3 regions of the Blautia sp. AM23-13AC genome follow, and region 1 is predicted to be linked to each of the others. Evidence: predicted binding sites of a transcription regulator. Region 1 holds the regulator's gene; each other region holds the start of a gene.
The links. The regulator HrcA, encoded in region 1, represses chaperone genes, less so after heat shock. The targets are predictions, from matches to a motif close to TGTTAGCACTCNNNNNNNNNGAGTGCTAACA.
Positions count from the first base shown of each region.

Region 2: a site for HrcA is predicted at 1,289-1,319, ahead of groES (co-chaperone GroES). Genes of this name have one in related genera too.
Region 3: a site for HrcA is predicted at 1,324-1,354, ahead of DW642_RS09700 (Hsp20/alpha crystallin family protein). Genes of this name have one in related genera too.

Region 1 covers NZ_QTUL01000003.1:285,878-290,047, forward strand. Annotated here, with positions in the region: gene dnaK (molecular chaperone DnaK) at 1-1,193, opposite strand, end outside; gene grpE (nucleotide exchange factor GrpE) at 1,260-1,871, opposite strand; gene hrcA (heat-inducible transcriptional repressor HrcA) at 1,921-2,979, opposite strand; gene DW642_RS06075 (helix-turn-helix domain-containing protein) at 3,264-3,482, shown strand; gene DW642_RS06080 (hypothetical protein) at 3,560-3,925, opposite strand; gene DW642_RS06085 (helix-turn-helix domain-containing protein) at 4,098-4,170, shown strand, end outside.
Region 2 covers NZ_QTUL01000003.1:141,282-145,451, forward strand. Annotated here, with positions in the region: gene groL (chaperonin GroEL) at 1-930, opposite strand, end outside; gene groES (co-chaperone GroES) at 967-1,251, opposite strand; gene codY (GTP-sensing pleiotropic transcriptional regulator CodY) at 1,599-2,420, opposite strand; gene topA (type I DNA topoisomerase) at 2,682-4,170, opposite strand, start outside.
Region 3 covers NZ_QTUL01000007.1:95,632-99,801, forward strand. Annotated here, with positions in the region: gene DW642_RS09690 (glycoside hydrolase family 3 C-terminal domain-containing protein) at 1-449, shown strand, start outside; gene DW642_RS09695 (hypothetical protein) at 446-1,036, shown strand; gene DW642_RS09700 (Hsp20/alpha crystallin family protein) at 1,542-2,009, shown strand; gene DW642_RS09705 (ABC transporter substrate-binding protein) at 2,247-3,836, shown strand.

The DNA.
Region 1 (4,170 bases):
ATCTGGCTCTTCTTGGTCGGGATTGTGGTGTTACGCTCGATCAGACGAGTTGCAATACCTCCCATGGTCTCGATGGACAGAGACAGCGGAGTTACATCCAGAAGAAGGATATCGCCTGCGCCGGCGTCTCCTGCAAGTTTACCACCCTGTACGGAAGCACCAAGTGCTACGCACTCATCCGGGTTCAGGCTCTTGCTCGGCTCGTGTCCGGTCAGCTGTCTTACTTTATCCTGTACAGCCGGGATACGGGTAGATCCGCCTACCAGAAGGACTTTGGAAAGCTCGGATGCCTGAAGGCCTGCATCAGAAAGTGCTCTCTGTACCGGCTCTGCGGTTTTCTCTACCAGGTCGTGGGTCAGCTCATCGAATTTAGCCTTTGTCAGGTTCATATCGAGATGTTTCGGGCCATCTGCGGTTGCAGTGATGAACGGCAGGTTGATGTTGGTTGTAGTTGCGCTGGAAAGCTCTTTCTTTGCTTTCTCTGCTGCTTCTCTGATTCTCTGCAGAGCCATTTTATCATTGGAAAGATCTACGCCTTCCTGTTTCTTGAACTCAGCAAGGATATAATCTGTTACTTTCTGGTCGAAGTCATCACCGCCCAGACGGTTGTTTCCTGCTGTGGAAAGAACTTCGATAACGCCGTCACCGATCTCGATGATGGAAACATCGAAAGTACCGCCGCCAAGGTCGTATACCATGATCTTCTGCTCATTTTCGTTGTCCAGTCCGTATGCCAGAGCTGCTGCGGTAGGCTCGTTGATGATACGTTTTACATCAAGACCTGCGATTTTACCGGCATCTTTGGTTGCCTGACGCTGTGCGTCATTGAAGTAAGCCGGAACTGTGATAACTGCTTCTGTTACTTTCTCACCAAGGTAGTTCTCTGCATCACCTTTCAGTTTCTGAAGAATCATAGCGGAGATCTCCTGCGGAGAGTATTTCTTTCCTTCGATGTCTACTTTATAGTCAGTACCCATCTCACGTTTGATAGAACGGATGGTTCTGTCTGCGTTTGTTACAGCCTGACGTTTTGCCGGCTCGCCGACCAGACGGTCACCTGTTTTTGTGAATGCTACGATAGATGGAGTTGTTCTTTCACCCTCTGCGTTTGCGATAACGGTTGGTTTTCCACCTTCCATAACGGCTACACAGCTGTTTGTTGTTCCTAAGTCAATACCAATAATTTTGCCCATTGTTGTTTCCTCCTCAATGAATTATGCTAAAAAATGGTTTAATTTCTATTTATTTATCTTCAAGGCTTAATTAGCCACCTTGACCATACTGTGACGGACTACGGAGCCTTTGTACATGTAGCCCTTCAGGAACTCTTCTACGACGATGTTCTCGCCGGCTTCCTCATCCTCCACATGCATCACTGCGTTGTGCAGGTTCGGATCGAATTCCTTTCCAACGGCCTCGATCACGGTTACACCGAGTTCATCGAGTGCTGTGGTAAACTGTTTGTATACTTTATTCATGCCGTCTGCGAACGGATCTTCCTCCGGGTTTTCCACCGTTGCAAGTCCGCGCTCGAAGCTGTCAACAACCGGAAGAATCTTCTCGATGATGTCTTTTGCTCCAATGGCATACATATTTGCTTTTTCTTTTTCGGTGCGTTTGCGGAAGTTATCGAACTCTGCCATCTGACGGGTCAGGCGGTCAGTCAGCTCTTCGATTTTCTCATCTTTTTTATCTTTTTTCTTTTTGAAGAACTTTCGTTCTTTGCCATCCTCAGCAGTTTCTTCTGCAGCTTCCGCTTCTTTTGCCTCTGCTGCTTTCTTTGCTTCTTCCTGCTCCGCAGCCGGTTCGGTTTCCGGCAGATCGGTCTCTGCTCCGGTTTCTTTTTCCATCTCGCGTGTAGGTTCTTCCATGGTTTCCTCTTTCTTTCTATTTTCTTCGCTCACTGATCATTCCACCTTTCTACTCACCTGTGTCCGGCTTTTTGAAGACGGCGTCCAGTTGAACTTTTAATGTTTTCAGGTTATCTACCACATTTTCGTAATCCATCCGCTTTGGTCCCACGATACCGATTGTTCCGCGCATACCGTTTCCCATATCGTATGTGGTGGTGACCACGCTGCAGTCCCGTAAGGGTTCCATCGAAGATTCATTTCCGATGTATACCTGAATACCGGTATTTTCCTCTCCGTCCTGCTCCTCGGCAGCTCCTTTGATCATATCGACCAGTTTCTGCCGTTCCTCGAATGTGGAGATCAGCTGGCTGGCTTTGCTGCTGTCGGAAAGCTCAGGGTACTTGAAAATGTTGGTTGCGCCGCTGGTGTACACCGGCACATCTTCTTCGCTGACTGCGATGGCTTCCGCTACGGTATCGACCACTTTGCTGATGATGCCGGAGTGGATGCCTGCCTGCTCTTTCATCTTCTTGATCATGCCAAGATTGATTTCTTCAATGGTCAGGCCATTGAGCTGTGTGTTCAGAAGCAGGTTCAGCTTTAATATCTGTTCATCGTTGATGGTCTCGTCTAGGTCGATCATCTGGTTTTTCACCAGGTTGCCTTCTACGACGATGACGGCCAGGAGCTGCTCTTCATTGACTTTTGAGAGCTGGATGAATTTCACTTTATTTCTGTGATATTCCGGTCCTGTAATCAACGTTGCATAGTTGGTAGATGAAGCGAGGACTTTGACAACCTGCTGCAGAACTTTTTCCATTCGGTCTGTTTTTTCAATGACCATGTTTTTGATGTCTGCAACTTCCTGTTCTTTTTCCCGCATCAGCTCATCTACATAGAGGCGGTAGCCTTTATCGGAAGGAATGCGTCCTGCGGAAGTGTGGGGCTGTAAGATGTAACCCATCTCTTCCAGATCGGACATTTCATTCCGGATTGTGGCGGAGCTTAAATTCAAATCCGTGTATTTGGAAATCGTTCTTGAGCCGACCGGCTCGCCCGTTTCCAGATACGTCTGGATGATCGCTTTTAATATTTTTCTTTTTCTTTCATCCAATTCTGTATCCACTAAGATAAGCTCCTTCCTGTTGTATAGTCCTGTTAGCACTCGTTTCAGTGGAGTGCTAACATCTATGCTCTTAAGATAGCACTCTGCCTTTTGTTTGTCAACACCTTTTCCCGGTTTTTCTATGAAGAAATTGTGAAAAAAGTATAAACCGTTTTCTTTCTGAAAAGGAATCTGACTTTTCTTTTTTATTGCATTCTACTGTTTCAAAGGCGCTATAGCCGTATGGTAGGATTCTGCCATTTCGATACGACCATTTAGTAGCATTTTCTCAGAGGTGATGAATCATGAAATATCAGAGACTGGAGGATCTGCGCACGGACCGCGATCTGACGATCCGCCAGGTTGCCGACTATCTCGGCTGCAACCGCGATGTTTATACCCGATATGAAAAAGGCGTCCGGCAGCTGCCGATCTCCATTGCCATCCGTCTGGCGGAGCTGTATCAGGTCAGTCTGGATTATCTGGTCGGCATCAGCGATGAGAAGCGGCCGTATGGATCCTGACTTTCCGATGTCTCCGCCGCAGCAAAAGCAGGAGGACAGTTTTTCTTTTCCCTGTCCTCCCTGTTTTGCTTTTTCGTTTACAGATTCTGCAGATATTCCATCATCCGCGTTTCGCTGAGTTTCCATCCGTCCGGCTCCCCGCAGAGATACAGCGTAAAATGCCCGCACGGGACTCCGTTTTCCAGGTGGATGCCGGTATACAGTTCTACAATGAGGAGTTCTTCTGCTTTTTCTTCATATATATTAGTGATCTGATAGATGCGCTCTCCCTTTTCGTCCACCGGCCATTCTTTCTTCAGCACATCCCTCAGACGGCTCTCCTGCCCCTGCGCTTCGCATTCTTCCTCCCGGCTGATCATTTTTTCAAACGCTTCCGGCGTCTCCATCCGTTCCACTATATTCTGGACAAAATCTTCTATTTCTATTCTTTCTGCTTTTCCCATTCGTTCCCCCATTTCTGCCGTACATATTTTTCTGTTTTCTGCACAGGCTGTCTTCACCCGCCGTTTCTCTCTCCCGCCCCATTCTCCAATTTGCGACCATATGATCTGATTTAACTTTGTCCATCCAACCGTTTGGTAGTATGGGTTTGAATCTGAAAGGATGGTACAACGTATGAAATACCAGAGAATTGAAGATATGCGGATCGATCAGGATCTCACCATCAAAGAGATTTCTGCCCTGCTCG
Region 2 (4,170 bases), 140 kb from region 1:
AGCGTCTTTTAATTCCAGACCAACTTCCTCGGAGATCACCTGGCCGCCGGTCAGGATTGCGATATCCTCGAGCATTGCTTTTCTTCTGTCGCCGTATCCCGGTGCTTTGACAGCTACTACGTTGAAGGTTCCGCGCAGTTTGTTGATCACGAGTGTCTGGAGAGCCTCGCCCTCTACGTCCTCAGCGATGATCAGCAGTCTTGCGCCGTTCTGTACGATCTGCTCCAGCAGCGGAAGAACTTCCTGAATGTTGGACAGTTTCTTATCGGTAATCAGGATATATGGATTGTCGAGAACGGCTTCCATTTTCTCCATATCGGTACACATGTAAGCGGAGATATATCCACGGTCGAACTGCATACCTTCTACCAGCTCCAGCTCGTTCTGCATGGTCTTGGACTCCTCGATGGTGATAACGCCGTCTTTGGAAACTTTTTCCATAGCGTCAGCTACCATCTGGCCTACTTCTTCGCTTCCGGAAGAAACAGCTGCAACTTTTGCAATCTGCTCTTTGCCTGCTACCGGCTGGCTCATCTCTGCAAGGATCTGAACAGCTTTATCGGTTGCTTTCTTCATTCCCTTACGAAGAACGATCGGGTTCGCACCTGCTGCCAGGTTTTTCATTCCTTCGTTTACCATAGCCTGTGCCAGAACGGTTGCGGTTGTGGTACCATCACCTGCTACGTCGTTGGTCTTTGCAGCAACTTCTTTGATGAGCTGTGCGCCCATGTTTTCAAAGCCGTCTGCCAGCTCGATCTCTTTTGCAATCGTAACACCATCGTTTGTGATGAGCGGAGCGCCGTACTGTTTGTCCAGAACAACGTTTCTTCCTTTCGGTCCAAGGGTTACACGTACGGTATCTGCAAGCTGGTTTACACCATTCTGAAGAGCGTTTCTTGCCTCTGCTCCATATTTAATCTCTTTTGCCATGATTGTCATGCCTCCTGATTTTTACTTGATTATTCTTTATTTTACAACTGCCAGAATGTCATCCTGTTTTACGATGATATACTCTTCGTCTTCCAGTTTGACGTTGGTTCCTGCATATTTGGAATAGATTACCTGATCTCCGACTGCAACTTCCATTTTTACTTCTTTGCCGTCTTCTACTTTTCCAGGTCCTACTGCGATAACCTCAGCCTGCTGCGGTTTCTCCTGTGCCTGTCCCGGAAGTACGATACCGGATTTTGTGGTTTCCTCTGCTTTTAACTCTTTTAATACAACTCTGTCACCTAAAGGTACTAACTTCATTTATGTTTCCTCCTTCAAGATTTCATTCAGTTTTATTTATTAGCACTCAGTTCATTCGAGTGCTACTTGATGGTTCTTACTATAGTGTTTTCCACCTCATTTCGCAAATGTATGAATTTTGTAATTCTCTTTTTTTTTCTCGTGATAGCTCTTAATTTCTCTTATTTTCTCGTTTTTTCTTATTTTGGCAACTTTTTCATATTTTATACTCTCTTTAGAATCTAATTATAGTTTATTCCTAAAAACGGGAATGATACCATTTTTTTCCGCTCCACGAATGCTTTTTTGCACAAAAAGAAACGGCGCCATTCTTAAACGGCTCCGATTCTTTTCTACATTCCACTTTTTTATTTTTTCGCCTCGTCCGGATGGGCATCGCCCTTTCCTTTCAGGTTCTTTCTTGCTTTGATCTCGTCGAGTTCATCAAAGATATAATCATTTAATACCTTGATATACGTTCCCTTCATACCGCTGGAACGGGACTCGATGACGCCTGCGCTCTCGAATTTGCGGAGGGCATTTACAATGACGGATCTTGTGATGCCGACGCGGTCTGCAATTTTGCTTGCAACCAGAATGCCCTCATCCCCGTTCAGTTCATCAAAGATATGGATGATGGCTTCCAGTTCGGAGAAGGACAACGTGTTGAATGCGGATTTAACCACCTGAACCTTGCGGTTTTCCTCCACATTTTCCTCGTTGACGGAACGCATCATTTCCAGTCCGACAACGGTTGTGCCGTACTCACTGACGATGATATCGTCGATATCGTACTGCGGGGTGCAGCGGTACATAAATACGGTACCAAGGCGTTCTCCGGCGATCTCGATCGGGCAGATAATTGCGGTGTAGCGCTCTACACCAGGCCGCTCAAAGCCGAGGGTCTGTAAATTGACGTTCTCTTTTGTGGAGAGTACGCCGAGGAGACGCTCGTTTAATGCGGCATCGACATAACCGCCCACCTTATCCTCGATCAGCTCCGTAATTTCTTCCACGCCCGGGCAAAGGCTGATGCCCAGCACTTTTCCTTTTTTACTGATCACCAGGATATTGGAACTTAACGTTTCCATCAGGACTTCACAGATATCGTTGAACACGACCTTCGTGGAGTGATTGTTATGAAGCAGTTTGTTGATTTTTCTGGTTTTATCCAGCAGTTGTACGCTCATGTTCTTCTCCTTTCTTTATTTTCTGCATTTTTTTGGCGTATCCGCCGAAAAAAATGCACACTGATGCCTTTTTCAGACAACCCTTAAAACTAAGCTCATTCTATCATGTAGTTTTCCGGAAATCAATATATTTTTCAGAAAACTATAAATTTTATAAAAATTCATGCTAAATTTTTTCGGATCTTCCTGTTTTTCCGCCTCGATAAGCAAAAAAAAACGGCCTGCACCAGTTTTTCACCAGTACAGACCGCTTTGTCATTCTCAGTCTTCGTCTTTCTTTTCGCGTGCTTCTACATAGCCGCACTGCTCGTCCGCGCAGACCAGCTTATTGCCTTTTTCCAGCATATAGCCGCCGCACTGCGGGCATTTCTTGGCAGACGGTTTCTGCCAGGACATGAAATCGCATTCCGGATTGTTTTCGCATCCATAATATTTCCGTCCTTTTTTCGTCTTGCGCAGGATCACTTCTTTTCCGCACTTCGGACACGGAACACCGATCTTTTCCAGATACGGCTTCGTGTTCTTGCAGTCCGGGAATCCCGGGCAGGCGAGGAATTTTCCGTGCGGGCCGTATTTGACCACCATGTTGCGGCCGCAGTTCTCGCAGATGACATCCGTCACCTCATCCTCTACCTTAACTTCTTCGAGGTTCTTTTCTGCCTCTGTGACCGCCTCATAGAGATCCGGCCAGAAGTTCTCGACTACTGTCTTCCACGGAACACTGCCATCTCCAACCCTGTCGAGCAGAGCTTCCATCGTTGCCGTAAAGTTGACATCCACGATGCTCGGGAATGCCTCTTTCATCATGTTGTTGACCACCTCGCCGAGCTCTGTCATGTAAAGGTTCTTGTTCTCCTTTGCCACGTAACGGCGGTTGATGATCGTTGTGATGGTCGGCGCATACGTACTTGGACGGCCGATGCCGAGTTCCTCAAGCATTTTGACAAGGGATGCCTCGGTGTAGTGTGCCGGCGGCTGTGTGAAGTGCTGCTGCGGATCCATCTTTTCCAGTGCCAGCTCCGTTCCTGCCTCCAGGCTCCGGACAGCGGCGTTTTTCTCTTTCTTTTCCTCATCCGGATCTGTGTAAACGGACATGAAACCATCAAATGCCAGACGGGAGGAAGCTGCTGTAAAGAGATACTCTCCTGCATTGATCCGTGCGGAAATTGTCTCATAGACGGCCGGCTGCATGCGGCTTGCCACAAAGCGTTTCCAGATCAGCTGATACAGGCGGAACAGATCTCTTGGCAGGGATTCTTTTACCATTACCGGTGTATTCGTCACATCGGTCGGACGGATGGCCTCGTGCGCATCCTGTGCCTTGCTGTTTTTATTCTCCGTCGTGTCCCCGCTTGCGGTATATTTTGTGCCGTACTGCTCCTGGATAAAGGAACGTGCTGCCGCATCGGCCTCCTCGCTGATTCGTGTAGAATCGGTACGCAGATAGGAAATCAAAGCGATCGTTCCCTTTCCTTTTACTTCCACGCCCTCGTAGAGCTGCTGCGCCAGACGCATCGTCTTCTGCGTGGAGAAGTTCAGCACCTTCGATGCTTCCTGCTGCAGGGTACTCGTGGTGAACGGAAGCGGTGCTTTCTTGGAACGCTCTCCTTTTTTCACTTCGGATACGGTAAAGGTCTCATTTTCCAGTCCCTTTAAGATTTCATCGAGCTGCTCTTTCGTCTCGATCGCCATCTTTTCACTGCCTTTGCCGTGGAATTTTGCGACGAGCGGTTTCTTCTCGCCCGGAATT
Region 3 (4,170 bases), on a different contig from region 1:
CGTATAATCCGGCAAAAATGCCTTACTATTATACAGGAATCGTGCAGAAAATATCAGATGAGGAATTTCGTGAACTTCTTGGCCATGAGATACCGAACAGAAGATGGAGTGGAAATCTGGAAATCAATGATGCAATTTGTCAGATGTATTATGCAAAAAGCCGACTTGCAAGACTGATATATAGATGTCTCACAAAAATGAAAAAGAAGAGTGAGGCACAGGGAAAGCCAGATCTGAATATTCTTTTTATTTACAATATGCCGTTCCGGGGGATTGCCAAGATGACCGGCGGGGCAGTCAGTATGGAAATGGTATATGGAATTGTCGATGCTGTGAATGGTCACTTTATGCTTGGAGTAAAAAAAGTAGTTGGCGGATATTTCAGAAACAGAAGAAATAATAAGAAATATGAAAAATTATTAAAAGGAGCCGGAGGGAAGTGCAGATGAATCATATAAAAAATATATGGAAATGTTTTGAAGAGAAACATTCTGCTATTGCAAAATGGCTTTATCAGATATTCTATTTTGTTATATTCAGTATGGGCGTGACAGTATTCCAGTATCTTGTATTTACATTTTTACCAGGGATTTTGGGAATTGGTCTGGCTGGTACAGAATTTATGTGGCCAAAGGTTTCCATGAATCTGTTTGGAGTAAAATTTACATGGAGTTTGCTGGGGTATAATGTATTGCGTGATGCAACGGGGAATATACTGATCGGTGGTGGACTTGGCTATTTTATCAGTTATGAATTGGGGTCATTTCTTGCACAGTGTATTAATTTTCCACTGCAGAGAAATATTACTTTTAAAAGCCATGGAAATCCTGTATATCAGGCAATCTGGTATTTTGTTGCATGGGTGGTAATCTCACTGATTTGTAATGGATTTAATAATCTGTGGATGCCGGTTGCATCTGCATATGTGGCACCGGCAGTCTATAACATGCTTGTGACAATTATTACAGGTGGAGTTTCCATGGTGATTTTTTTCTTTGTGTTTAAAATTATTTTCCCAGAGGGGAAGGCTGAATAGAAGAAATTAGCAAGTATGCCTGAAATCTAATAATAAAAGAGATGAGGAGTAGTAAGAAAATCAGACAAATATATTTTTCCAAGAATTTGTCGTAAAAATGTGGTCAAACCAAGAAAATCGAGTGCGAAAGAGAATGTTACGCCATGCACAGCTCGGGAAAGAATTCCCTCGCTGTAGGGCTGTCGCCCTATAAAATAGCAAAAAAAGACGCCTTTGCAAGTAAACTAGCAGGGCGTCTTTTTTCACCATTTTGCATGGCTCGTAGCGTTCACAAATTCTTCACAAAAAATTAGCACTCGCCTCTTGACAGTGCTAATAATAAGTGTTATATTACAGCTAGAACAAAGGAAGAGGGATACAAAGAGAGGAAAAGAAGAAAACCTCCGGTATCCGGAAGCCTTTCCGTTCCAAAGAAACAGGTAAACAAAAAGATCCGGTGAAAAGAAAAACCGGAGAAAAAGCATGGATCAGGTTCCATGAGAAGAATAAGAAGGAGCGATGACTTATGTTAATGCCTAGTATTTTTGGAGAAAATTTATTTGATGACTTTTTCAACGATTTTCCGTTCTATGATTATGACAAAGAGATGAAGAATACAGAAAAGAAACTGTATGGCCGCAAAGCCAGCCATGTGATGAAAACAGATATTCGCGAGCTGGATAATGGCTACGAGGTAGTGGTTGACCTTCCGGGCTTCACAAAAGATGAAGTTCAGGCCACACTGGAAAATGGTTATCTGACCATCAGTGCAGAGAAAGGTCTTGACAAAGACGAGAAAGAAAAAGAGAGCGGCCGCTACATCCGTAAAGAGCGTTACGCAGGTGCATGCAGCAGAAGCTTCTATGTAGGTGAGGATATTACCGAAGAGGATATCAAGGCTGAATTTAAACACGGTCTGCTGAAACTCTTTGTACCGAAGAAGGAAGCAAAACCGGCTGTGGAGCAGAAAAAGACAATCTCCATTGAAGGATAAAAGAAAAAAAGCAAAAGCGTTTGCCGCCCGGGAATGTTAAAATTCCCGGGCGGCAAAATTTTTATCTTTTCTGGTACATCCCGAGGGAAAGAATCCGGAATACGCGGGCGGATATACGTGATTTTCGGATTCGGAAAATAAATTGTATACAATAATGTACTTGCTATTTGGGAACAGGTCGGATACAATAGGCGTGACAATTACAAAATGAGAGAACTCGTATCAAAAGGAGAAATCATGAAGAAAAGAAGAAGCGTACTTGCGCTGCTTTTAGTTGCAGCTCTTACTGTTGTACTTGGCGGATGCCAGGATGGCAAGGATGGGAAAGCAGATTCTTCCGATACCACAAGTTCTCAGGTATCAACGGAATCAACCCCGACAGGGGAACCTGTTATGGGAGGTTCCATCACGGTAGGAATTCCTCAGGACATTGAGGATAGTCTTGACCCACACAAATCTGTTGCGGCAGGAACGAAAGAAATCCTATTCAATATTTATGAGGGCCTTGTAAAGCCCGATGAAGAAGGAAATCTGAACGATGCGGTGGCAGAGAGTCATTCGATCTCGGAGGATGGAAAGGTTTATACCTTCAAGCTCCGGAATGGTGTCAAATTCCACGATGGAACGACCGTCACTGCAGAGGATGTAAAATATTCAATCGAACGCTGTGCGGGTATCAACGGAGACGGAACGCCTCTGGTAGAGGCATTTTCCAATGTGGACAAGGTTGAAATTCCGGACGAGAGCACGATCGACATCTATTTAAAAGAGGCAGACACCGAGTTTCTTGCCTATCTGACGGTAGCGATTGTACCTGAGCATGTGGAAGATCTGGAAGCAGATCCGGTCGGAACAGGCCCGTTCCACTATGTATCACGGTCCCCGCAGGAAAACATTGTCCTTGAAAAATTCAGCGATTACTGGGATACGGAAAATCAGGCGTATCTGGACAAGGTAACATTTCGAATTGTCAAGGACAGCAATGCAGTCGTAACAAACCTGAAATCCGGTACACTGGACATGTATGCACGTCTCAGTTCCACACAGACAGCGCAGCTTGCCGAAGATTCCGATTTTACGATTTATGACGGCGGTATGAACCTGGTACAGGCGCTGTATCTGAACAATGCCGTGGAACCGCTCAACAATGTGAAGGTGCGCCAGGCGCTGTGCTATGCGGCAAACCGCCAGGAAGTGCTGGATATGATTGCGGACGGAAAAGGAACGATCATCGGAAGCAGCATGTTCCCGGCATTTGGAAAATATTATGTGCCGGAACTGTCAGAGCGATATAATCAGGATATTGAGAAGGCAAAAGAACTGTTAAAAGAAGCCGGATACCCAGATGGATTTGAGCTTACGATTACAGTGCCGAACAATTATCAGCAGCATATCGATACAGCCCAGGTTCTGGTAGAGCAGCTTAAAGCGATCGGTGTTACTGCCAAAATTCAGCAGGTCGAGTGGGACAGCTGGCTGTCGGATGTATATGCAGACCGGAAGTTCCAGTCCACGGTTGTCGGCGTTGATGCGGCATATCTGACCGGACGCGCGTTGCTGGAACGGTTTACCTCAACATCATCCAAGAACTTTATCAACTACAGCAACGAAGAGTATGATAAACTGTATCAGCAGGTTAAGACCAGCACGGATGAAGAGGAGCAGGTTGAGATTTACAAAAAAATGGAAACACTGCTCTGTGACGATGCGGCAAACCTGTATATCGAGGATATGGCATGTGAGGTTGCACTTCGGAGCGATTTTGCGGGCTATCGGTTCTATCCGCTGTATGTGCAGGATATGGCGAAAATTTATAAAGTAAAATAGTAGCTATTCCGTTACGGCTCGCTGGGTACCGGTGGGCGGTAACGCTATTTCAGGCAGGAAAAAGAAAAACTCTCATTCGATTGTCAAATCTGCCTGAAAAGAGATAAAATCTGAAAAAACAGAGAAAAAGCGGCGCAGAATTGCTGAAAAGAAGCAGTCTGCGTTGCTTTTTCTCTCTGTCGATAGAATCTCCGAAAATATGTTAGGCTTGACTTTTTTTTCAACACTGCCTACTATAGAAAAAGACAGAAAAAACATAAGGGCTTCGCGGCGATGCGTGAGGCCCTTTTTATCTAAGCTAATGTTTCTGAATGTATTGTGGAAAGAAGGGGAA